Regions from separate parts of the Paraburkholderia sp. MM6662-R1 genome, predicted to be linked through region 2. Evidence: riboswitches for the same ligand, from Rfam matches in the RefSeq annotation. Region 2 holds a riboswitch; the other holds the start of a gene.

Region 1 (11,929 bases), on a different contig from region 2:
GGGACTGTTAAAAAGCGTGGGGTTTTCGGCGCGATAGGATGGAGCCTCTCTGGTGTGTATGCCGAGGTGTGCGATGAAAATCGTCGTTCGCGTCGAATTGATTACCGACTGGGGTGATACTAATACAGTCGAGGTAGGCCGCATTGACCGGCCAAGCCAAACGCTCGATTCCGGATCGGTCGGGCTGTCATTGGCGGACGGAAAGCAACTGCTGCATAGCTTGCAGCAGGCGGTGATCCCAGCTCAGACCGACGAGATTTGCGCCTTGCGCCGCATCTGTCGCCGATGCCATCGCTGGACGGGCGTTAAAGGACTACCGGAATCGCAAAGTCGATACCGTCTTTGGTACCGTCAGCTTTCGCAGCCCACGCCTCGTATCTTGCGCCTGCGAGCCGCCTTGGTATTTGGAAACAGCGTTCTGCCCGCTATGGCCGATCATGCCGGAGCGCGCTACGCCGGAGTTGTTAGCCCTCCAGGCGAAACTCGCAGCGCAGATGTCGTATCGACGAGTGGTCGAGACGATGCGGAATTTTTGCCGGTCGGCGACAAGATCAACCATGTGACGATCCGGAACAGGACGTTGCGGGTCGGCGCGCGGATTGACACCATCGAACTGCCGAGCATACAACCGCGAAGCCCGACTACCGAATGGACTCTGGCGATCGACGGTGGGTTCGTGCGAGGAAGAGGGAAGACAGAAATCCGGAGCTTCGAGATTCTGACCGGACGTCTTGCCGCGCCAGGAGGAAAGCCCCGCGTCTTCGCATGCGTGCGGAGCGAGTTGCCGGACGTGGCGGAACGGCTCACTTCGCTTGTGCAGACGCACAGCGGTACATCGCACCCACGACTCTCGGTGATCACCGACGGTGCCAACGGGATACAAAGCATCTATCGGCAACTCCCATTCACGGCGACGCCGATACTTGACTGGTTTCACATCTCGATGCGGGTGCGGCATCTCGAGCAGATCGTCAAGGGCCTACTGCCACGGTCCGAGACCGAGAAGTACACGAAGAAAGCGCTATGCACCTATGCGAACCGATTACGCTGGTGCTTCTGGCACGCCAACGCAGCGAAAACGGAGCAACGAATGCAACAGACCTTGCTGCTCTGTCGCATCGTGGTGGCGCAGACGGCGCGATTCACGAGAAGCCTGGAGCAACTCGACTACCGCGTCGGCGAGTTGCTCGCGTACCTCAAGAGCAATAGCGGCTCAACGATCGCCTACGGGAAGCACTATCGCGAGCACAGGCCGATTTCGACGGCGATGGCAGAGTCGGCGGTGAACCAGGTAATCAACGTTCGCATGTGCAAGCACCAGCACATGCGCTGGACGCCACGCGGCGCTCACTTACTTGCCCAGGTGCGATGCGCGGGAATCAATGGCGACCTGGCAGCCAAACTTGCGGCGTATAGGGCGCGCATTGACGAAGTACCGGAGGACGTGGCCCGCTTTCTCGAATTCATGCAACGGGCAGAAGAAGCGAAACCCCACGCTTTTTAACAGTCCCATCAGGAACCTGTGGACGAAGCGCTTGGCCGCCATCATGAAGTATCCGGACAGTACACTAAGCCTCCATATCGAGCGCGACTGAGCCGATGCGCATGCTTCAACCACAAGTCCTCCTTGAATGCACGATTCTTGCAAAAAGTGGGCAATTATTGCTGGGATCAATATTGAAACGTGTTTATAGTCAATCAAGAGACAACCTGGCCTTGTGAACGCATACCGCATCACTTATCCATCTTCACCACAGAACGAAATGGAAAATCTACCCTTTCCCCGCAGCGAATACGAGCGACGCATTGACCGTTTTCAAGAAAGCATGCAGCGTCGTCAGCTTGATGCGCTGGTTTTTACTACGCCCGCTAATTTTCGTTACGCCACTGGCTTGAACAGCCAGTTTTGGGAGAGCCCTACTCGACCTTGGTTTCTGGTTATCCCACGCACAGGCTCATCGATTGCCGTCGTTCCGGCGCTTGCCGAAGTCCCAATGAAGCAATGTGTATTCGGAAGCATCGAATCATGGATGTCGCCGTGTCCAGAGGACGAGGGTGTAAGCCTACTTACCTCGGTGCTTCAACGTCTTCCGAACCGTTTCGGAAAGATAGGATTCGAACTTGGTCGTGAATCGACGCTTCGAATGCCGATCCTTGACTTTTTCCGCATTCGCGACAATCTGACGAGTTTCCAAATTGTCGACGGGTCCCCATGTATCTGGGAGGTCAGGAATGTTAAGTCAAAACTGGAGATCGAAAAGATCCGCAGCATTTGTCAACTCGTTAGCCAATCCTTCGAAGCAGTCCCTTCGTTCGCACGACAAGGTATGACTGAAGCGGAGGTAGGTCAACGTTTCACTATTGACATCTTGGATCGTGGCGCACACACGATACCTTATCTTGCTTGTGCTTCAGGACCCGGCGGATACGATCAGGTGATCACACGAGGAAAGAACCGCACTCTCAGCGAAGGCGATGTATTGATTATGGACGTTGGTGCCACGATCGACGGCTACCACTGCGACTTCGATCGCAACTACGCGATCGGGAATATCTCAGACGCGGCGGATAATGCAAACGAAGCGGTGTGGAACGCGACCAACGCCGGAATCAACGCAGCTCGCCCCGGTGCTAAAGTCTCGGACGTTTGGCGAGCCATGATGCGCGTGTTGGAAGATGAAGGAATGCAAAGCAACAACGCCGGGCGCATGGGTCATGGTCTCGGCCTTCAACTCACAGAACCACCGTCTAACTGCGCGGATGACGAAGCAGTCCTTCAGCCTGGAATGGTGATCACGATTGAGCCGGGAATGGAGTATCAGGAGGGCAAGATGATCTTCCATGAAGAGAACATCGCAATTACGGAGGACGGCATGCCGGATCTCTTGACTGTCCGAGCGCCTCGAGAGATGTGGCGGGTTCGTTAGAGCGAAGTGTTCACAGGCAAAAATGCGTTGCCTGACATTTTCCTGATACCCCTGCAATTAAGTTTCCGCGCATGAGTCACTACCCGAAGGCAACCAATTGATGATGCAATATGCAACCAACGTCGACGGCAGCGACAAGCAACAGCAACGCGATAGCGATGCGGTCCAATGGACACGACGGCTGGTCGGATTTGATACGGTCAGCCACAAAAGCAACTTGGCGCTTATCGATCTCGTCGCCGGCCATCTCAAGACGATCGGCCTCGACGTCACGGTCCTCCCCGATGGTAGTGGTCAGTGGGCCAACATACTGGCCACCTTACCTGCGCAGGACGGGAGCCGAACGGGAGGGCTTATTCTCTCCGGGCACACCGACGTTGTCCCGGTAGACGGGCAAGACTGGTTGACCGATCCATTTTGCGCCGAAATCCGGGAGGCGCGCATCTATGGACGCGGCGCGTGCGATATGAAAGGCTTCATCGGCGTAACGCTCGCGCTTATTCAACGCCTAGCGAAGCTGCCACACGAAAAGCCGGTGCATTTGGCTTTCTCGTTCGATGAGGAGGTCGGATGTACGGGAATCCCCATATTGATCGAGGAACTAGCACGCCGAGGGTTGAATGCCGAAGGCTGTGTCGTCGGCGAACCTACAGATATGTTGCCGGTATATGCTCATAAAGGCCAGAGCGCTTATCGCTGCTGCGTGCACGGAAAAGCGGCGCACTCTTCATTGACCCCCTACGGCGTCAATGCAATCGAGTATGCATCATTGCTGGTAAGACATGTCCGCGACACTGCAGATGATCTAAGAAGGACCGGCCCCTTTGACAATGCATTCGATGTTCCCTACTCCACCGCACAGACAGGGTTGATATCGGGTGGCATCGCGACCAACACTGTTCCCGATACGTGCGAGCTAAGCTTCGAGTTCCGTACCTTACCCGGTGTAGATCCAGACGACTGTTTTCAGCGAGTGAGAGAGTACGCGTACCAATCCGTACTTCCCCAAATGAAAGAAGAGAACCAAGCGTGCAACATTGAGTTCTCGCGTATCGCTGACGTGCCAGCATTCGAGGCTCCCGATGAGGCTCAACTCACGAAAGTCGTCAGACAGTTGCAGCAAGATTTTGTGCCTCGGAAAGTGGCGTATGGCACGGAGGCCGGGTTCTTTTCGAAGGCACAAATCCCCACACTCATTTGCGGGCCGGGAAGCATTTCGCATGCACATAAAGCAAACGAGTTCATATCTCTTGAACAACTTCGCTCCTGCGAGGTCTTCCTGAACAACCTCATTAGTTACTTTTGCAAACGCACTTCGGCATGACTTTGAGTAGTTCGATATGGGCGTCTTAGACTTGTATTCAGGATAACAAACATTGCAGGAATATTTGCACTGATGTAACGTAGACAAGTTCCAACATGCAGTATGGAAGAGTTCGTCTTCAAGACGGCGCCGACGGAGCAACCGCCCCGGAAACTCTCAGGCGAAAAGGACCGTGCTGTTGGAGCATCTGGAGAGCGGCGCTGCGCGCGCCCACCGAAGGGGAGCCATTGTTCGATTGAGTAATGGCGAAACTCTCAGGTACATGAACAGATGGTGCATTGAGCCAACCACAAATCAGTGGCCGGCGTTCTAAACCATCTGGGAAAACCATGTCACGTATTGCTATCATCGGCGCCGGCGTTACTGGCGTCACCACCGCGTATTCGCTTTTGCAACGCGGTCATCAAGTCACCGTCTTCGAACGTCACCGCTATGTGGCTATGGAGACCTCGTTCGCCAATGGCGGCCAACTTTCCGCATGCAATGCGGAAGTCTGGAACAGCAGCGCAACGATATTGAAAGGCATCCGCTGGATGTTAGATCGTGACGCTCCCCTCCTCCTCAATCCGAAACCAAGCTGGCACAAGTACAGTTGGATCGGCGAGTTTGTACGTCAGATTCCTCGGTACAAGGAAAACACTATCGAAACTGTCCGACTCGCAATTGCTGCGCGTGATCCTTTTTTCAGCATTGCCGAGCGAGAAGGCATCGAGTTCGACCTTGAGCGTCGGGGCATACTCCATGTCTACGGAACGCGTAAGGAGTTCGACGCAGCTGCGCGCGTGAACGAGATACTGCGCGAAGGTGGCTTAGTCAGAAATCCGGTGTCCCCTGAAGAAATCGCTTCTATTGAACCGAGTCTTTCAGGCGAGTTTTACGGGGGGTTTTTTACCGAATCCGATTCGACCGGCGACATCCATAAGTTTGTGCGCGGATTATCCGCAGCTTGCGAACGGCAAGGGGTCGTGTTCAAGTACGAGGCGCTGGTCCGTTCAATAGCGCATGACAGTCACGACAAGATCGTTATTTCCTTGGAGCAGGGCGAGCAGGTCTTCGACGCTATGGTCATCTGTGCAGGGGTGGCAAGCCGGGCGTTTGCCTCGATGTTGGGTGATCGAGTGAACATCTATCCGGTCAAAGGATATTCAATCACTGTCAATCTAGAAGATGAACAGAGTCAAAGCTCCGCTCCATGGGTCAGCTTGCTCGATGACCGGGCAAAGATTGTTACCAGTCGACTCGGTCCGACTCGATTGCGCGTTGCCGGAACTGCAGAGTTCAATGGAATGAATCGCGACATTCGTGCAGATCGCGTGGCCCCGCTTGTGGAGTGGACTCGACGGCATTTTCCCGGCGTCTCCACTTCCAGCGTGATTCCATGGGCGGGCCTCAGACCTATGATGCCTAGTATGTTGCCGCGGGTCGGACGGGGGCAGCGTCCAGGCGTCTTCTACAATACCGGTCATGGGCACTTGGGATGGACCCTATCGGCTGCGACCGCTGAGACGGTGGCTCAAGCAATTGATAGATAGAGACAATGGGAACGGCCGGCTGTGAAGCCGGCCGGTGTTGAGAAGTAACGCTCTATATACTGCTCAGTCCGCTCACTTACAGTAAAGACTGCGCTGATTTGAATGCGGCGATGACGCGCTCGATATCCTGCTCCGAATGCGCGGCGCTGACCTGCATTCGAATGCGGGCAGCGCCATTCGGCACAACCGGATAAGAGAATGGAACGACTAGGATCCCAAGCGACCTGAGATGATCGGCAACGCGCACCGCGACGGCGGCGTCTCCCGTGATCACCGGCACAATCGGATGATTGGTTCCGGAGACGGTGTATCCAAGTTCTTTTAGTCCCAATCGTAGCTGCAGCGTTCGCTCAACCAGATTCTTTCGCAGATCCTCGCCTTTTTCGGCCAGCTCGATGGCAACGAGCGAGGCTTCGCAGATGGCTGGCATAAGGGAGTTTGAAAACAAATATGGCCGGGCGCGCTGCCTAAGCCATGCGATGATCTCAGGTCGTCCCGAAACATATCCGCCGGACGCACCACCAAGTGCCTTACCGAGCGTTCCCGTGACTATGTCAACTTTGTGTTCGAGCCCGAACAAAGAGGGTGTGCCTCGACCGTGCGGACCAATGAAGCCGACCGCATGTGAATCGTCCACCATCACCAATGCGCCGTAACGCTCTGCTAGCTCGCAAATCCCCGATAGGTTCGCAACGACCCCATCCATCGAGAATACGCCATCGGTCACGATAAGCACTGTCCGGCACTGGCGGGCGTCTTTTAAGCCCTGCTCAAGTTCTTCCATGTCGTTGTTGGCATATCGGAACCTTTGCGCTTTGCACAGGCGAACACCGTCTATGATGCTAGCGTGATTGAGACTATCGCTAATCACGGCATCCTCAGCACCAAGCAATGCCTCAAAAATCCCTGCGTTCGCGTCGAAGCACGAACTGAACAAGATCGTATCTGCCGTACGAAGGAACTCGCTGATTCGTCGTTCCAGGCTGCGATGGACCGTATTAGTCCCGCAGATAAAGCGCACGGATGACATTCCGAAGCCGTGCTCATCGAGAGCCGCGCGAGCGGCTTCGACGATAGCAGGGTGATTTGCGAATCCGAGGTAATTATTCGCGCACATGTTGAGAAGGCGCTTCTCACCCGTGTCTTGGAGCTGAATTTCCGCCCCTTGAGGAGAAGTGATCTCGCCTTCGACCTTATAAAGGTTGCGCGATGAGAGGTCCTTAAGATCGTTCCGAAGTCTTTCAGTTAGTGACTGCTTCATACCCGACCTCGCCTTACGCGTACGTGACAGCCGTCGACCATGCCGGATCATCGTGTTTTGCCCAGTAAAGATCCATGAGACGGCGAGTCACAGGGCCAACGTTTCCGTCGGCAATGACGGCATCATCGATCCGGGTGACCGGCATGATGCCACCGGCTGTCGACGTAATGAACACTTCGTCAGCCGCTTTGAGCGCGTGTCGATCGACGTCCGCGGCCGTAACCTTCAAGCCCAATTCTGCGCTCAGGTCGAAAACAGTTCGACGAGTGATGCCAGGCAGAACGCCGAAGGCTGGCGTCAGAAGGTCTCCACGTTTGACGACAAAGACGTTGAAGCCCGGACCTTCTGCAATAAAGCCGTTCGTATCCAAAACGAGCGTTGTCTCTGCTCCCATGTCGTAGGCCTCAAGTAGCCCTTTGACGAGATCCAGCCAATGATAATTCTTGATTTTCGGATCAACCGACTTTGGGGGAATGCGAACGGTGTCACTGATGGCGACATGCAAGCCCCGTTGCAGTTGCTCTTCGTTGGCCACGGAGCCGTACGGAACTGCAAAAGCAATAAATCTATTTTCAGATTGCCGCGGATCTCGACTGAACGTGGGCGACGACCCGCGCGTGCAGATCATCTCTACGTAAGACGCCCTATGTCCAGACAGAGCGACGCAATTTGCGAGAATCGCAGCAATTTGATCGCGATCATATGGCAGTTTCATTCGGAGGCGTTCCATTCCGCCGAAGAAGCGATCTAAATGCAAGTCGAGACGAAAGAAACGTCCGTTCCACACGTGTACAGTGTCATACGTTGCGTCAGAGTGGAGAAAACCCCAATCTAGGACGGAGATTTTAGCTTCTGACATCGGCAGATACTGACCGTCCATGAAAGCGACTCCGTGCGGATAGCGTCGATGGTCATTGTGTCGGGTCGTTACAGCGGGCAGCGAGGTTTCGAGCCCTGAAGTGGCGTTGGTCATTTCGATCTCGGGACAGAGACGTTGGTCACGCTCATTTAGTGTAACGAACGTCTGGTGATATAGAGTGAGTCAAGCATTAAAGGCAGGTTTTTTCCTTGTCGACCAGCGACTGTTTAGCGTCTGCCGATCTGGTTACATGGAAGCTCACACAAAATGCTACCTGCGGAAAAAGTATAACCACGTACCGCGCTCGAGAAATTCATAGTTGAGCGCCGTCTCGCGGGATCATTGCGTAATCGATGATTAAATGCAGATTTTTTGTTCCACGGCCAAAAGGTTGGCGGCAGGTGTCAGCAGCTGCCAGAGAAGCATCGCGCTCTCGCTGATCAATTTGACTTGCCCTGCTTCTTGAGGCTTGGCTCGTGCAGACAGTCACGCGTTGCCACACTCTATTGCACGACTGCGGTGAACCCCTAGACGTTCAGACGTTTGCGCAAGTGCTTTGAACCAAAAATCGCTACAAGTGCATGATTGTTGCGACACGTCCCCTATTTTCGCGTGGATCGATATCAAAACTTGGGTATAGTCAACGTACAGAGTGCTCACCCGTATGTACTACCCTCTCAGCAAGAAGCAACCATAGAGCGGGCGATTTGGCACACACAGTGTCGATAACAATAGCGCGCTGGACACAGGTTTGAAGAAACATGCCATTGCTAATTCCCGTGCGATCTCCGGCGAAAAACGTCGTATCAACAGAGCGGCTCTTATGGAATTGTCGCTGCGTAACTATCTCTGTTTGTTCGCGCTACAGACAGAACACGGCACGGCGTTCCATGTCGGGACAATTGTGCGGACGATGTTCGATTCGTTTTTCCTCTTCGATGCTGGGTTCGGGGAAGGCGATTTGGCGACTTACACGGCAGTGGACCTTAAGCTCGGGGAGGTCGTCTTGTCATTCTTCCCTGGACGACCGTGGCGCCTTAGTTCAGACGCCGTGTTGTCGGTTGCACGCTTGCTAAACCTCTTTGACAACCCGCTTCAAACGGCGCCTGTGAGTGAGATTGTCACTGCGCACAGGCTAGCGGAAGCAAACTTCCAAGCGCCGTCGGACAAGCGGCTCTCAATCGCTGCGCTTGTTCAGAGTTCGAAATGCAATGGCGCGGAAGTTCCATCTTTCGCTATTGCATAAAGAAACTGTGGCGCGACGCTTGACACTCGTCCCTTCAACCGCTGAACCATCAACCTCGAGAGGAACATATGAAGAAAATCGATACAGCGCAGGCTCCATCGGCTATCGGCCCATACTCGCAAGCCATTGCAAAGGACGGCTTTCTGTTCGTGTCAGGGCAGCTTTCGCTTGACCCGGCCACCGGCGAGATTGCTGGGGCGAACGCTGCGCAGCAAATCGAACAGGGCTTGAGAAACATGAGCGCCATCGCGGCGGCCGCCGGTACGTCGCTCGCGAAGACAGTGAAGACCACCGTCTTGTTGACCGACTTGGGTGAATTTGCCGCAGTCAACGAGGTTTATGGTCGCTTCTTCAGTGAACCATATCCAGCGCGTGCTTGCTATCAGGTGGTCGCGCTGCCAAAGGGAGCTCGTGTCGAGGTAGAGGCCGTGATCGCGCTCAGCTGATCCGAACTGTAAATTGACCCCGTCAATTGACCTTGTGGGTGCATCTGCGACAGCCGATGTACTGGACTTGTCTTTCTTCGATAGCGGTCGCTCAGTCGAATACTCTTCACGGTTGCGCGTGGTGCCGATAGCCGTGGCCTCCAGTGCCGCTGCGAGGGCGGCTTGTTCGCCTCACTGTGGCCGCGGACGTCGAGCGCAGTTGTAGCTGACTTAGCACTTCAAGGTTCTTCACAATGGTCACCAGGTTCGGATCATAATCTCCTCGTTAGAAATTCGTTCAATTTTCTAGATCGTTGTTCGCCTTTGCATAACTATCCTTGTCCAACGAGGACGCGATAACGGCGGCGTTTCAGTGGTTCCTTCCGAAGCATGCATCTGCGGCCTCAGCCGGCGACAGGCCACCGTGGAAGTAGCCTTGGAGACGCTTTATGAGCGTCGCATCAGGGTGAAACGGCGGGCGCACAAGATTCGCTGCGACGGCGGCATCGTACCAGGCACACGTCCATACCTCCAGCTCCCGAGCGTATTCGAGCGTTAGCGGTTCCGACTCATCAAGCATTTTTTAACTCCACTCATTCCTAGACTTGCCAGGCGTTAGATCGACCCGCAGATGCCTCAATCTCGCTGCACTCGGAGGAAACACTCATCGCCGGACGCTCGGGCTCAGGCGGGAACACGCACCAAGCGCCGTCATGGTGGCGGAAGAAGAAAATTGCAAGCGGACCTGCAGGTCTCGATGCCTCGACGCAGATATACCCTCTGGGACTCGAGCTTGTCCGACTGAATCGGGTTATGCGAACCGGCATCGCCGGCGTTGGCGCAAACCATTTTTCGACCAGCGTACGCAAAGACTTCTCCGCCTTTTCCATGGGTTTCCCCTTCAAACTCGATCCCGGTGACGCAGTAGCGGCTTGCTGCAATCGCCATTGCGCAGCTTGTGCCACCGGAAATTCGATCACTTCGCGCAATCCGCAGAGGCTTGTCTCGACAACGTGTCGATGGACAACATGACGCATACCTTGCATGCGAATTTCTAACTCAGGACACTAGCCGGGGTAGGCTTACTCGTAGGAGTATCGACCGCGAATGAGCTCAAAGCGCAAACCACCGGACCGGCGCAGCCAACTTATCTTCGCCCGCGCCCGGCAAAGATGGCACTAGAATACTTTGACGTCCTCTGCGAAGAAGGTGACGGCGACTGGACGCCCGACCGCGAATTCAGTAGAGCCAAAGGAACGGCTGTTTTTGCATACAACTAGCATTCTAGTCGCATCCGTTAGCTGGACAATGATGTGGGAGTCTGCGCCAAGCGGCGCGACATCCGCTACCGTGCCTTGAATAACATTTACGTTATCTCCTGTCTGCCGCGACTGATCGTTGCCTCCGAAAGCAAGTTCGACGTTCTCGGGTCGCACACATAAGCGCAATGGGCCGGATTGAGCCGCCGTCTTTGTTGCAAGTGCCCGGACGATAATGCCGTCGTCGGTCCTGCATGATATAAGTCCGTTAGAGCTCGAACCTTCACAGCTGGCTGAAAACCAGTTCGAGCGTCCGATGAAGTCCGCCACAAATTGATCTTTTGGGTTGTCATAGATATCTGAAGGCGTTCCTCGTTGGACGATCCGCCCAGACTTCATCACTACGACCTCATCTCCCAAACTCAGCGCTTCTTCTTGATCATGGGTGACAACAATCGTAGTCGCTCCTACCGAGCTGAGGATTTCCTTTAGCTCTAACCGCAACTCGACCCGAAGCTTGGCGTCAAGGGCGGAGAGAGGTTCGTCCAATAGCACGATCTGCGGGTCTGTCGCTAATGCCCGAGCCAGTCCAATGCGTTGTTGCTGACCGCCGCTCATCTGAGAAGGGTATCGGTCACCCATGCTCTCAAGACGCACAAGCGACAGCATTTGCTGGGTCTTCGCGGGGACGTCTGCTTTCGGGTAACCGCGATGACGCAGCCCGTAAGCGACGTTTTGCGCCGCGGTCATATGGGGAAATAGCGCATAGTCCTGGAAGAGAAGCCCAACGTTGCGTTCATAAGGCTTCATGCGGCCTACGTCATCGCCGGCGATACGGACTGTTCCGCGGTCAACTGTCGTGAAGCCTGCAATGACGCGGAGGGTGGTTGTCTTGCCGCAACCGCTGGGCCCCAAAATTGAGATTGTTTTGCCTTTTTCGATGGCCAAAGAGACATCGTCCATGGCGTGAAAATCGCCATACTTCTTCGTAACACCTGATAGTTCCAAGACGTTCATTTGTCTTCCGTCCTATAAAGACTTTGTCCCATCACTTTCTCCAGCCCGATTACCCTATCCAAGATTAACAGTAGAACGA
Region 2 (11,929 bases):
GGGCAGGCGGATCAGATCGTCGAAATCGACCGCCTGGTACGCATGCAGCGTCGCCACGTAGTTGCGATAGACGATCGCCGCCTGATGCTCGTCCTCGGTCGAGGCGGTCGCGATCGCCTGCTCGGGCATGATCAGGCCATTCTTCCACAGCGAGATGATCGACTGGATCTTGCGAATGAAGCCCTTGTCCGTCGAGCCGACCTGCTCCTGGATCATGCCGAAGCAGTCGTCGGAATCCATGATCGAGAACTGCGGCTTCAGGCCGACATGCTCCGCCTCCTGACGCAAAATCTGCACGCCGAGCGAGTGGAAGGTACACACCGTCAGCTGGTTCACGGGCACCTTGCGGCCTTCCTTTCCGGGTGCGGTCAGCGTCTTGCCTTCGAGCAGCTTGCCGACGCGCTCGCGCATCTCCGCCGCGGCCTTGTTCGTGAACGTGACGGCGGCGATGTGGCGTGGCTCGAAGCCCTTCGCTTCGATCAGGTGCGCGATTTTCTGCGTGATCACGCGCGTCTTGCCGCTGCCGGCGCCGGCGAGCACGAGACAGGGACCGTCGAGATAACGGACCGCTTCACTTTGAGCGGGGTTCAGGCCTGCGGACATCGTTTGTGGATGGGTAATACGGTTGAGGGCCGCTGAGGTCGGACCGGCGGGTGGCGCCGGCCGAAGGCCCGGGGCATGCTGCGCGGCGCAGTGCGCGCGAGAGGTGCGATGTTAACATGGCCACTGCGATGGCCACTGCGATGACCACCGCGATGGACGCCCTCGTTGGATGCCTCGATGGTTCGGACGCCCCGACGGGCTGCGCGCATGGCCGGCCGTCATGCTCAGCCCCCAGTCCAGCCCACAAATGCCACAATGACCAGATTGCGCGCCGCCGCCGCGGTGGCAAGGCGGCGCGCCGCTCCTCCAGGAAGACTCGCATGTCCGCATCGCTGAAAATTGGATTGATGGGCTACGGCTTCGCCGGCGCGACGTTTCACGCACCGGTGATCGAACACTGCGGACGCGCGAGGGTCGCCGCGATTGCGACCGGGCAATCCGAGCGCGCGCACGCCGACTATCCGCACGCGAAAATCGTCGCCGATCTCGACGCGCTGCTCGCGCTCGACGACATCGACTGCGTCGTGATCGCGACGCCCAACGACACCCACTTCGACCTCGCGCGCCGCACCCTCGAAGCCGGCAAGCACGTGGTCGTCGACAAGCCTGTCACGCTGAGCGCCGCCGACGCCCACACGCTTGCCAATATCGCGCTCGCGCGCGGCAAGCTGTTCGCGCCCTTTCACAACCGCCGCTGGGACGGCGATTTTCTGACCGTGCGCGATCTGCTCGCGCGCGTGGAACTGGGTCGCCTCACGCAGTACGAATCGCATTTCGACCGCTTCCGGCCGGGCGTGCGTCAGCGCTGGCGCGAAGACGTGACGCGCGGCGGCGGTCTGCTGTTCGATCTCGGTCCGCATCTGATCGACCAGGCGCTCGCCCTCTTCGGCGCGCCGCGGACCGTATCGGCGACGGTGCGCACCCATCGCGACGACGCAAGTGCACCCGACTACGTGCACATCCAGCTCGGCTATGACGAGTTCGAGGTCGTGCTGCACGCAAGCGCGCTGACCGCGTTGCCGGGAGCGCGCTTTTCGATCCACGGCACGCGCGGCAGCTACGTGAAGTACGGCCTCGACACCCAGGAAGATCAGCTGAAAGCGGGCCTGCGCCCCGGCGACGCAGGCTTCGGCGCCGGCAACAGCCCCGGCGTGCTGCGCGTGCTCGAAGGCGACGAGGAAGTCGAGTGCGAATTGCCGACCCGAAACGGCGAGTACGCAGGCTTCTATATTGCGTTGGCCGACGCGATCCAGAACCGCGTCGCATTTCCGATCAGCACGCGCGACGCGGTCGACGTGATGACGATCATCGACCTGGCCGCGCGCAGTTCCGAGCAGGGTGTGCGACTGCCGTTCGAGCGCATTCGCTGAACCCCGCCCCGCTGTGCGTCGACACCGCGCCACCACGATCTGTGTACCAAAAACGGGACCGCCTTTAGCGCCGCGAAGGCTGTCGGCGCTGGCTTTCCTGACGTTCCGAAAAAGGAACATAACGTTACAAATTCGCCCGCTGCAGAGTCAGCGGGCATTCTTCGTCAGCCGTTGCTAGTGAGGTAGCAACCCAACACGACAACGACTCCGGGAGAATCCATGTCTCGAATCATCCGTGCCCTTGTTGCATGCGCGCTGCTCGGCTCCGTCGCCGCCTGCGTGGTAACGCCCCCGCCGACGCCGCATCCGGGCCCGACTCCCCAGCAGATCGCGGACCAGCGTCTGCATCAGGTCGACGGCCGCATCGACAATCTCGCGCACCGTATTGATAACCGCGTGAATCAGGGCTATTACCCGCCGCCGCAAGGCGCCGCGCTGCATCATCGTCTCGAGACGATTCGCCAGGAAGCGCATGACATGGCCGCCCAGCATGGCGGCGGTTTGTCCGCGGAAGAACAGCGCGTGCTGAATCAGGAACTGGACAATGCGGCTCATGCGATCGGCGAGTGAGTCAGCGAGCAAGTGGGCAAACCGAATCGGCAAACGAGCCACCAGGTGAGCCCCCACTACCGCTCATCGTGCGGTCACGGATGGCACCGGGAGAAGCAACTGAAAAGCGCGGGCACCACGGTCCGCGCTTTCTTTTTGACGCCCCCGAACAGCCACAGCCGGCCCCACACCGCTCCCGGGCCTTTATTTGACAAGCCCCGGCCCGTCGCGTAAATTCGCCGCACGCGTCGGGAGAGCGTGCTGGCAGGCGAAAAATCGCAGGCCGCGCCGCCGAAGGGGCACACCCGCAAACTCTCAGGCAAAAGGACCGACCGCGTCGAAAAACCCGTCTTCCGGCGGCTTTTTCGCACTCTGGAGAGCGGCAGTAGCCATCCGCGCGCACCTCGTGCACCGCAGGCAGGCTGCCCACCGAAGGGGCGCGCGTTTCACCGTGACGAATCGAGCTCATTGAGCCGGTCGCGGCGGCGCAATCTCTCAGGTATCGAGGACAGAGGGGTCATGCAGAACCACGCTCGCAGGCACACGGCCGCGAGGCAGTGCGCCGCATGGCCTTTTTTGTTTCGCGAGATGCCCGAGGCCCCATGACCGAACTCAAACACACCCCGCTCCACGCCGCTCACCGCGCGCTCAATGCTCGCATGGTCGACTTCGGCGGCTGGGACATGCCCGTCAACTACGGCTCGCAGATCGAGGAACATCGCGCGGTGCGTACCGACGCCGGCATGTTCGACGTGTCCCACATGTGCGTGGTCGACTTCACCGGCGAGCGCGTCCGCGCGTTCTTCGAATACGCGCTCGCGAACAACGTCGCGAAGCTGCAAACGCCGGGCCGCGCGCTCTACTCCTGCATGCTGAATCCGAACGGCGGCGTGATCGACGACCTGATCGTCTATTACTTCGCCGAAGACCACTTCCGCGTGGTCGTCAACGCCGGCACCGCCGACAAAGACATCGCCTGGTTCGGCCAGCTCAACGCGGGCGGCTTCGGTCTCACCATCACGCCGCGCCGCGATCTGGCGATCGTCGCCGTGCAAGGCCCGAACGCACGCGAAAAGGCCTGGCAAACCGTGCCGGCCGCGCGCGCCGCGACTGAAACGCTGAAGCCGTTCAACGCCGCGCGCGTCGACGGCACGCCGTTCGGCGAGCTGACCGTCGCGCGCACCGGCTATACCGGTGAAGACGGCTTCGAGATCATCGTGCCGGCTACCCACGTCGAAGCGCTGTGGAATGCGCTCGCGGCCCACGGCGTGCGCCCGGCCGGTCTCGGCGCGCGCGATACGCTGCGCCTCGAAGCCGGCATGAACCTGTACGGCCAGGACATGGACGACAATGTCTCGCCGCTCGACGCGGGCCTCGCATGGACCGTCGACCTGGCCTCGCCGCGCGAGTTCGTCGGCAAGAGCAGCCTCGAAGCCGACGGCTCGCGCGCCGCGTTCGTCGGCCTGATCCTGCTGAAGGAAAACGGCAAGGCCGCGGGCGTGCTGCGCGCGCATCAGAAAGTCGTCACGCCGCACGGCGACGGCGAAATCACCAGCGGCACGTTCTCGCCGACCATGCAGAAATCGATCGCCTTCGCGCGCGTACCGAAAGGCGTGCAGCCGGGCGACACCGTGCACGTCCAGATTCGCGACAAAGCCTGTCCCGCAAGCGTGGTAAAACTGCCGTTCGTGCGCAACGGCAAGGTGCTGGCGGTCTGAGCGGCCGGCGCACGCCCCTACATTCAAACACTACCGAACATACCGTTCAGGAGCATCCAATGAGCATCCCGGCCGAACTGAAATACACCGAATCGCACGAATGGGTCCGCACCGAAGCGGACGGCACGCTGACGGTCGGTATCACCGACCACGCGCAGGAAGCGCTCGGCGACATCGTCTTCTTCGAAGTCCAGGAACTCGGCAAGTCCGTGACCGCGGGCGACACCGTCGCCGTGATCGAATCGGTGAAGGCCGCCTCCGATATCTACGCGCCGGTCTCGGGCGAAGTCATCGAGGCGAACACGACCGTCGCCGACTCGCCCGACACCGTCAACAGCACGCCGTACGACAGCTGGCTGTTCAAGATCAAGCCGGCCGCCGATGCGTCGCTCGACCGTCTGCTCGACGCCGAGGCCTACGCGAAGTCGATCGGCGCCTGAGTCGCCGTTTGTTTTAACCGTCAGGCGCGGCGCTCGCACAACGGCGCGCCGCGCCGCCAGGAACACCCATGAAGCTCGAACACCCGGATCGTCTGATGAACCGCACTCCTCTCTCGCTCGCCGCGCTCGAAGTGCACGACGCCTTCGCCGAACGGCATATCGGCCCGGATACGGCCGACCAGCAAGCGATGCTCGAAGCACTCGGCTTCGCGTCGCGCGCGGCATTGATCGACGCCGTCATCCCGAAGACGATCCGCCGCACCGAAACGCTGCCGCTCGGCCCCTTCGCGCAACCGAAGAGCGAAGCCGAAGCGCTCGCCGCCTTGCGCGAGCTCGCGGACAAGAACCAGGTGTTCCGCTCCTACATCGGCCAGGGCTATTACAACGCCCATACGCCGACGGTGATCCTGCGCAACGTGCTCGAAAATCCGGCGTGGTACACCGCGTACACGCCGTACCAGCCTGAAATTTCCCAAGGCCGTCTGGAAGCGCTCCTGAACTTCCAGCAGATGGTCACCGACCTGACCGGCCTCGCGATCTCGAACGCATCGCTGCTCGACGAAGCGACCGCCGCCGCCGAAGCGATGACGCTGCTGCAACGCGTCGGCAAACCGAAGTCGAACGTGTTCTTCGTTGCCGACGACGTGCTGCCGCAGACCATCGAAGTCGTGAAGACGCGCGCGACGCCGGTCGGCATCGAAGTGAAAGTCGGCCCGGCCGCTGAAGCCGCCGACGCCAACGCATTCGGCGTGCTGCTGCAATACCCGGGCGTGAACGGCGACGTGCGCGACTACCGCGCGCTGACCGAAGCGATCCACGCGGCGGGCGGCCATGTCGTCGTCGCCGCCGACCTGCTCGCGCTGACGCTGCTTACGCCGCCGGGCGAATGGGGCGCGGACGTCGCGGTCGGCAATACGCAGCGTTTCGGCGTGCCGGTCGGCTTCGGCGGCCCGCATGCCGCGTACCTCGCGGTGCGCGACGAATTCAAGCGGCAAATGCCGGGACGTCTGGTCGGCGTAACCGTCGACGCGCAAGGCAACCCCGCGCTGCGTCTCGCGCTGCAAACGCGCGAGCAACACATCCGCCGCGAGAAGGCGACCTCGAACGTGTGCACCGCGCAGGCGCTGCTCGCGATCATGGCGAGCATGTACGCGGTCTATCACGGCCCGCGTGGCCTGAAGACGATCGCACTGCGCGTCAATCGCATCGCCACGCTGCTCGCCGAAGGCGCGAAGCAGCTTGGCTATAAGCTCGTCAACGAAACTTTCTTCGACACGCTCACGTTCGACACCGGCGCCCGCACGCAAGCGCTGCACGACGCGGCGACGGCCAGGCGCATCAACCTGCGCCACGTGAGCGCGACGCAAGTCGGCCTGTCGATCGACGAAACCACCACGCGCCACGATCTGGCCGACCTGCTCGCGGTGTTCGCTCAAGCGGCCTTCGCGAGCGACGTGCCGCAAGTCGACGCGCTCGACACCGCGCTCAACGCATCGAACTCTGCGTCGGTGCCGGCCGCGCTCGAACGCACGAGCGCGTACCTGACGCATCACGTGTTCAACCGTCATCATTCGGAAACGGAAATGCTGCGCTATCTGCGCAGCCTGTCGGACAGGGACCTCGCGCTGGATCGCTCGATGATCCCGCTCGGCTCCTGCACGATGAAGCTGAATGCGACGTCGGAAATGCTGCCGGTCACGTGGCCCGAGTTCGGCCAGATCCATCCGTTCGCACCGACCGAGCAAACCGTCGGCTACCGCGAGATGATCGATCAGCTCGAAGAGATGCTGGTCGCCGCGACCGGCTATGCGGCCGTGTCGCTGCAGCCGAACGCGGGCTCGCAGGGCGAGTACGCGGGTCTTTTGATCATCCACGCCTATCACGCGTCGCGCGACGAAGCGCATCGCGATGTCTGCCTGATTCCCGCTTCGGCGCACGGCACGAACCCGGCGTCGGCGCAAATGGCCGGCATGCAGGTCGTGGTCGTGGCATGCGACGCGCAGGGCAACGTCGATATCGAAGACCTGAAGAAGAAGGCCGCGCAGCACGCCGATAAGCTCGCGGCGATCATGATCACGTACCCGTCGACGCACGGCGTGTTCGAGCAGAACGTCCGCGAAATCTGCGAGATCGTGCATGCGCACGGCGGCCAGGTGTACGTGGACGGCGCGAACATGAACGCGATGGTCGGCCTGTGCGCGCCGGGTCAGTTCGGCGGCGACGTCTCGCACCTGAACCTGCACAAGACCTTCTGCATTCCGCACGGCGGCGGCGGACCGGGCGTCGGTCCGGTCGCGGTCGGCGCGCATCTCGCGCAGTTCCTGCCGAACCAGACTTCGTCGGGCTACCAGCGCTCGGAGGATGGCATCGGCGCGGTGTCGGCCGCGCCGTACGGCTCGGCGTCGATCCTGCCGATCTCGTGGATGTACATCGCGATGATGGGCGCGAAGAACCTGACCGCCGCGACCGAAACCGCGATCCTCAACGCGAACTACGTCGCCAACAAGCTCGCGCCGCACTATCCGGTGTTGTACTCGGGCCCCGGCGGCCTCGTCGCACACGAGTGCATTCTCGATCTGCGTCCGATCAAGGACACGAGCGGCATCACCGTCGACGACGTCGCGAAGCGCCTCGCCGACTATGGCTTCCACGCGCCGACGATGAGCTTCCCGGTACCAGGCACGCTGATGGTCGAACCGACCGAGTCGGAGTCGAAGGAAGAGCTCGACCGCTTCATCGAGGCGATGATCGCGATCCGCGAGGAAATCCGCGCGGTCGAGGAAGGCCGCGCGGAGCGCGAGGACAATCCGCTGAAGCACGCGCCGCACACGGCGGCGGTCGTGATCTCGGACGACTGGAAGCACGCGTATGCGCGCGAGACCGCCGCCTACCCGCTGAAGACGCTGATCGCGAACAAGTACTGGCCGCCGGTCGGTCGCGCGGACAACGTGTACGGCGATCGCAACCTGTTCTGCTCGTGCGTGCCGATCGCCGATTACGAGTAAGCAGCGCGAGTCGGCGAGACGTCATGCGCGGCGCGGTGAAGGGCCGTCGGCGTTTGTGAGCGGTCCACCCGCGGTCCTGTCGTTGAAAGCCGCAACCGGCTAACATCACACACCGAATCAGCCTAACGAGGAGTTTCGCATGGCGCGAAAGGTGCGATTGATGCAAAGCCGGGCCGAGGCGGCAGGCGTCCGTCCGTGGCGGCCCGCTTACGCGGTACTGTTGGCCGCAGCGGCCGCGTTGCTGCCGGTGCGCGCGGCGCAGGCCGCGATGAATTTCTGCGCGGCGCCGGCGCTGCAAACGAGCGAGCGCACCAATGCCGACCCCGGCGTCAAGGCGCTCGTCGCCAACGTGCAGGCACATCTGAACGAGCAGCCGCATGCGCTCGCCAAATTGCACACCGAGGGCACGCTGCCGCACGAGGGCATCTACGATCAGAGCGTCGAAGCGGAGAAGGATCTCGACCTGCTGCGCGACGCCGCGCTCGCGTGGCGCGCGACCAGCGACGACCGCTTCCTGAAGCTCGTCGACCGTCTGCTGTACGCGTGGGTCACGACCTATCAGCCGAGCTTCAATCCGATCGACGAAACGCGTTTCGAAGGTCTGATCCTCGCGTACGACATGACCGCGAGCGCGTTGCCCGTCAAAACGCGCAACGCGGCGATGGCGTTTCTGACGAAGCTCGCGAACGGCTACATCGCGCAGATCGACGCGCAGCCGCGGCCGCTCACGGGCACGTTCCGCAACAATTGGCAAAGCCACCGCATCAAGCTGATCGCGATGGCGGCATTCACGCTCGACAACCGCAAGATGATCAACGCCGCGCAGCGGCTGTTCGTCGAGCATATCGGCGACAACATCGCCCCGGACGGCTCGACGATCGACTTCGGCGAGCGCGATGCGCTGCACTACGTGACCTACGATCTGCAACCGCTGGTGACGGCCGCGCTCGCCGCGCGCCGCCACAACCGCAACTGGCTGCAAGAAAAGGGCGCGAACGGCGCGACGCTGCTCGCCGCGCTGAATTGGCTCGTGCCGTTTGCTACCGGCGCTCAGACGCATGAGGAATTCGTGCATTCGAACGTCGCGTTCGATGCAAAGCGTCGCGAGGCCGGCTTGCCCGGCTATTCGGGTCAGTGGGATCCGAAGAACGCGACGGAACTGTTTCACCTGGCGGCCCGTCTCGATGGACGCTTTACGCCAGTCGCGCTGCAGCTCGCACCGACGCCGCCCGCGTGGCTCGCCGTGTGCTTGCCGCTGCCGGCGCGCTAAACTCTTTATCTATAGGCAGGGAGCAGTACATGGCAGTCAGCGTCTTCGATCTCTTCAAAATCGGCATTGGTCCGTCGAGCTCGCACACGGTCGGGCCGATGCGCGCGGCGCTGATGTTCGTCCAGGGACTCGAGCGCGACGGGCTGCTCGCTTCCACCGCATCGGTGAAGGCGGAGCTGTACGGCTCGCTCGGCGCGACCGGCAAGGGCCACGGCACCGATCGCGGCGTCATGCTGGGCCTGATGGGCGACGCGCCCGACACCGTCGATCCCGAGACGATCGCGCAACGGCTCGAAGCAGTGCGCACGTCGCGCCAACTCGCGCTGCTCGGCACGCACGAGGTGCCCTTCGTGCAGAAAGAGCACATCGCGTTTTATCGTCAGGCGCTGCCCGAGCATCCGAACGGCCTGAAGCTGTTCGCCTTCGATGCGCAAGGGGCAACGCTGCGCGAGTCGACCTATCTGTCGGTCGGCGGCGGCTTCGTCGTGACGGCCGGCGCGCCGAACACGAAGGTGTTGAGCGCCGTCGATCAGCTTCCGCATTCGTTCCGTACCGGCAACGAATTGCTCGCGCTGTGTGCGGCGAGCGGAAAGAGCATCGCGCAGTTGATGTGGGAAAACGAGCGCGTCTGGCACAGCGAGGAAGAGACGCGCGCCGGTCTGCTGAAGATCTGGGACGTGATGCAATCATGCGTCGCGCGCGGATGCGGCATCAACAATCCCGATGCCGATGGTCACTTGCCCGGACCTTTCCAGGTGAAGCGGCGCGCGCCGCAGCTGTATCGCGCGTTGACCGGCAACCCTGAGCGCGCGTTGCAGGATCCGCTGTCCATGGTCGACTGGATCAACCTGTACGCGATCGCCGTCAACGAAGAGAACGCGGCGGGCGGGCGCGTCGTCACCGCGCCGACCAATGGCGCGGCCGGCATCATTCCGGCGGTGCTGCATTACTACACGCGCTTCATGCCGGGCGCGAACGAGCAGGGCGTGATCGACTTCCTGATGACGGCCGCCGCGATCGGCATCCTGTACAAGCTGAATGCGTCGATCTCCGGTGCGGAGGTGGGCTGTCAGGGTGAAGTCGGCGTCGCATGCTCGATGGCCGCGGGCGCGCTGGCCGCCGTGATGGGCGGCACGCCGAAGCAGGTCGAGAACGCCGCGGAAATCGGCATGGAGCACAACCTCGGGCTCACCTGCGATCCGGTTGGCGGCATGGTGCAGATTCCGTGCATCGAGCGCAATGCGATGGCATCGGTGAAGGCGGTCAATGCCGCACGCATGGCGTTGCGCGGCGACGGCAGCCACTATGTGTCGCTCGATTCGGTGATCAAGACGATGCGCGAAACCGGCGCGGACATGAAGACCAAGTACAAGGAAACGTCGCGCGGCGGCCTCGCGGTAAATATCGTCGAGTGTTGAGTCGCTGAGCGCGGCATTCAATTGCGTGCGATCGCATCGGAAAGGCGCGGGCCCTGCGGCTCGCGTTTTCATTTGCGCAATCGTGTTGCGCGCACGCCGATCGAACAGTTGCGCTGCGCCATGACAGCGCCCACGTGCTCGGCGTAAGCTGTCGAAGCGCCCATCGGCCGCTGTTGCACGTTCCGCCGATGCGGCTCCATCCCAACGCACCCACGCACTGCCAGGAGGCTTCTTCGCAATGTCGCTGCCGAATGCTCCCGCTTCCCATACCGCTTCCAATTCCGCTATCGCTTCCCATACCGCACGCACGACCGGCGCGCGCCTCGTCGTCGAGGCGTTGCTCACACACGGCGTCGAGCGCGTGTTCTGCGTCCCCGGCGAAAGCTTTCTCGCCGTGCTCGATTCGCTGCACGACGAAACCGGGCGCATCCAGACGATCGTCTGCCGTCACGAAGCCGCGGCCGCGAACATGGCCGAAGCGCTCGGCAAGCTGACCGGCCGCCCGGGTGTCGCACTCGTCACGCGCGGTCCGGGCGCGACGCATGCGTCGATCGGCGTTCACACTGCGTTTCAGGACTCCACGCCGATGATTCTGCTGATCGGTCAGTGCGCGCGCGAACATCTCGATCGCGAGGCATTTCAGGAGATCGACTACCGGCGCATGTTCGGTCAGATGGCGAAGTGGGTCGCGCAGATCGACGACCCGAAGCGCATCCCCGAATATCTGAGCCATGCGTTTCATACGGCCACCTCGGGGAGGCCCGGGCCGGTCGTGCTGGCGCTGCCCGAAGACGTGCTGAGCGATGCCTGCGACGCGGTACCTGGCGCACCCGCTTATCACCGCGTGGCGGCGTCGCCATCGGCCGCGCAGATCGCGAAGCTGCGCGAGTTGCTCGAAGGCGCGCAACGGCCGATGGTGATCGCCGGCGGCAGCGGCTGGACAGCGGCCGCATGCGCGGACCTGCGGCGTTTCATCGAAAACTGGCAGTTGCCGATTGGCCTCGCGTTCCGCTTCCAGGACACCTTCGACAACGAGCATCCGAACTACGCGGGCGACGTCGGTCTCGGCATCAATCCGGCGCTCGCTCAGCGCATTCGCGACGCTGACTTGCTGCTCGCGCTCGGTCCGCGCCTCGGCGAAGCGACGACCAACGGCTACACGCTGCTCGACATCCCGAAGACGAAGCAGACGCTCGTGCACGTGCATCAGGGCGCGGAAGAACTGGGCCGCGTATATGCGGCCGATCTGCCGATCGTCTCGGGCATGCCTGAGCTTGCGGCGATGCTTGCGGAACTGAAACCATCGTCGTCCGGCAGGCTCGCCTGGGCGGGTGCCGCTGAGGAAGCGCATCGCGCGTATCTGGATTGGCGCAAGCCGCGCCCAATTCCCGGCGACGTGCAGATGGGCGAACTGATCCAGCAGTTACGCGCCCACTTGCCCGACGACGCGATCCTCACGAACGGCGCCGGCAATTACGCGACGTGGCTGCATCGGCATTTCTCGTATCGGCACTTCCGTTCTCAGCTCGCGCCGACGAGCGGCGCGATGGGCTACG

The links. A riboswitch is a leader RNA that binds a small molecule or an ion and turns the genes downstream of it on or off. The one in region 2 is predicted to bind glycine.
Region 1: another riboswitch for glycine. It lies ahead of OKW39_RS43505 (D-amino acid dehydrogenase); the one in region 2 lies ahead of gcvT (glycine cleavage system aminomethyltransferase GcvT).

What each region holds. Positions count from the first base shown of each region.
Region 1 covers NZ_JBNDLV010000005.1:127,404-139,332, reverse strand. The annotation lists gene OKW39_RS43520 (ISKra4-like element ISBte2 family transposase) at 74-1,504, shown strand; gene OKW39_RS43515 (M24 family metallopeptidase) at 1,764-2,927, shown strand; gene argE (acetylornithine deacetylase) at 3,028-4,251, shown strand; glycine riboswitch at 4,345-4,434, shown strand; gene OKW39_RS43505 (D-amino acid dehydrogenase) at 4,581-5,783, shown strand; gene OKW39_RS43500 (glycine C-acetyltransferase) at 5,860-7,044, opposite strand; gene OKW39_RS43495 (aminotransferase class IV) at 7,058-8,017, opposite strand; gene OKW39_RS43490 (hypothetical protein) at 8,655-9,149, shown strand; gene OKW39_RS43485 (RidA family protein) at 9,218-9,595, shown strand; gene OKW39_RS43480 (ABC transporter ATP-binding protein) at 10,753-11,850, opposite strand; gene OKW39_RS43475 (ABC transporter permease) at 11,847-11,929, opposite strand, start outside.
Region 2 covers NZ_JBNDLV010000001.1:2,627,973-2,639,901, reverse strand. The annotation lists gene OKW39_RS12380 (UvrD-helicase domain-containing protein) at 1-603, opposite strand, end outside; gene OKW39_RS12375 (oxidoreductase) at 924-1,973, shown strand; gene OKW39_RS12370 (hypothetical protein) at 2,193-2,543, shown strand; glycine riboswitch at 2,762-2,863, shown strand; glycine riboswitch at 2,885-3,044, shown strand; gene gcvT (glycine cleavage system aminomethyltransferase GcvT) at 3,125-4,240, shown strand; gene gcvH (glycine cleavage system protein GcvH) at 4,300-4,680, shown strand; gene gcvP (aminomethyl-transferring glycine dehydrogenase) at 4,749-7,685, shown strand; gene OKW39_RS12350 (alginate lyase family protein) at 7,825-8,955, shown strand; gene OKW39_RS12345 (L-serine ammonia-lyase) at 8,985-10,373, shown strand; gene OKW39_RS12340 (thiamine pyrophosphate-binding protein) at 10,612-11,929, shown strand, end outside.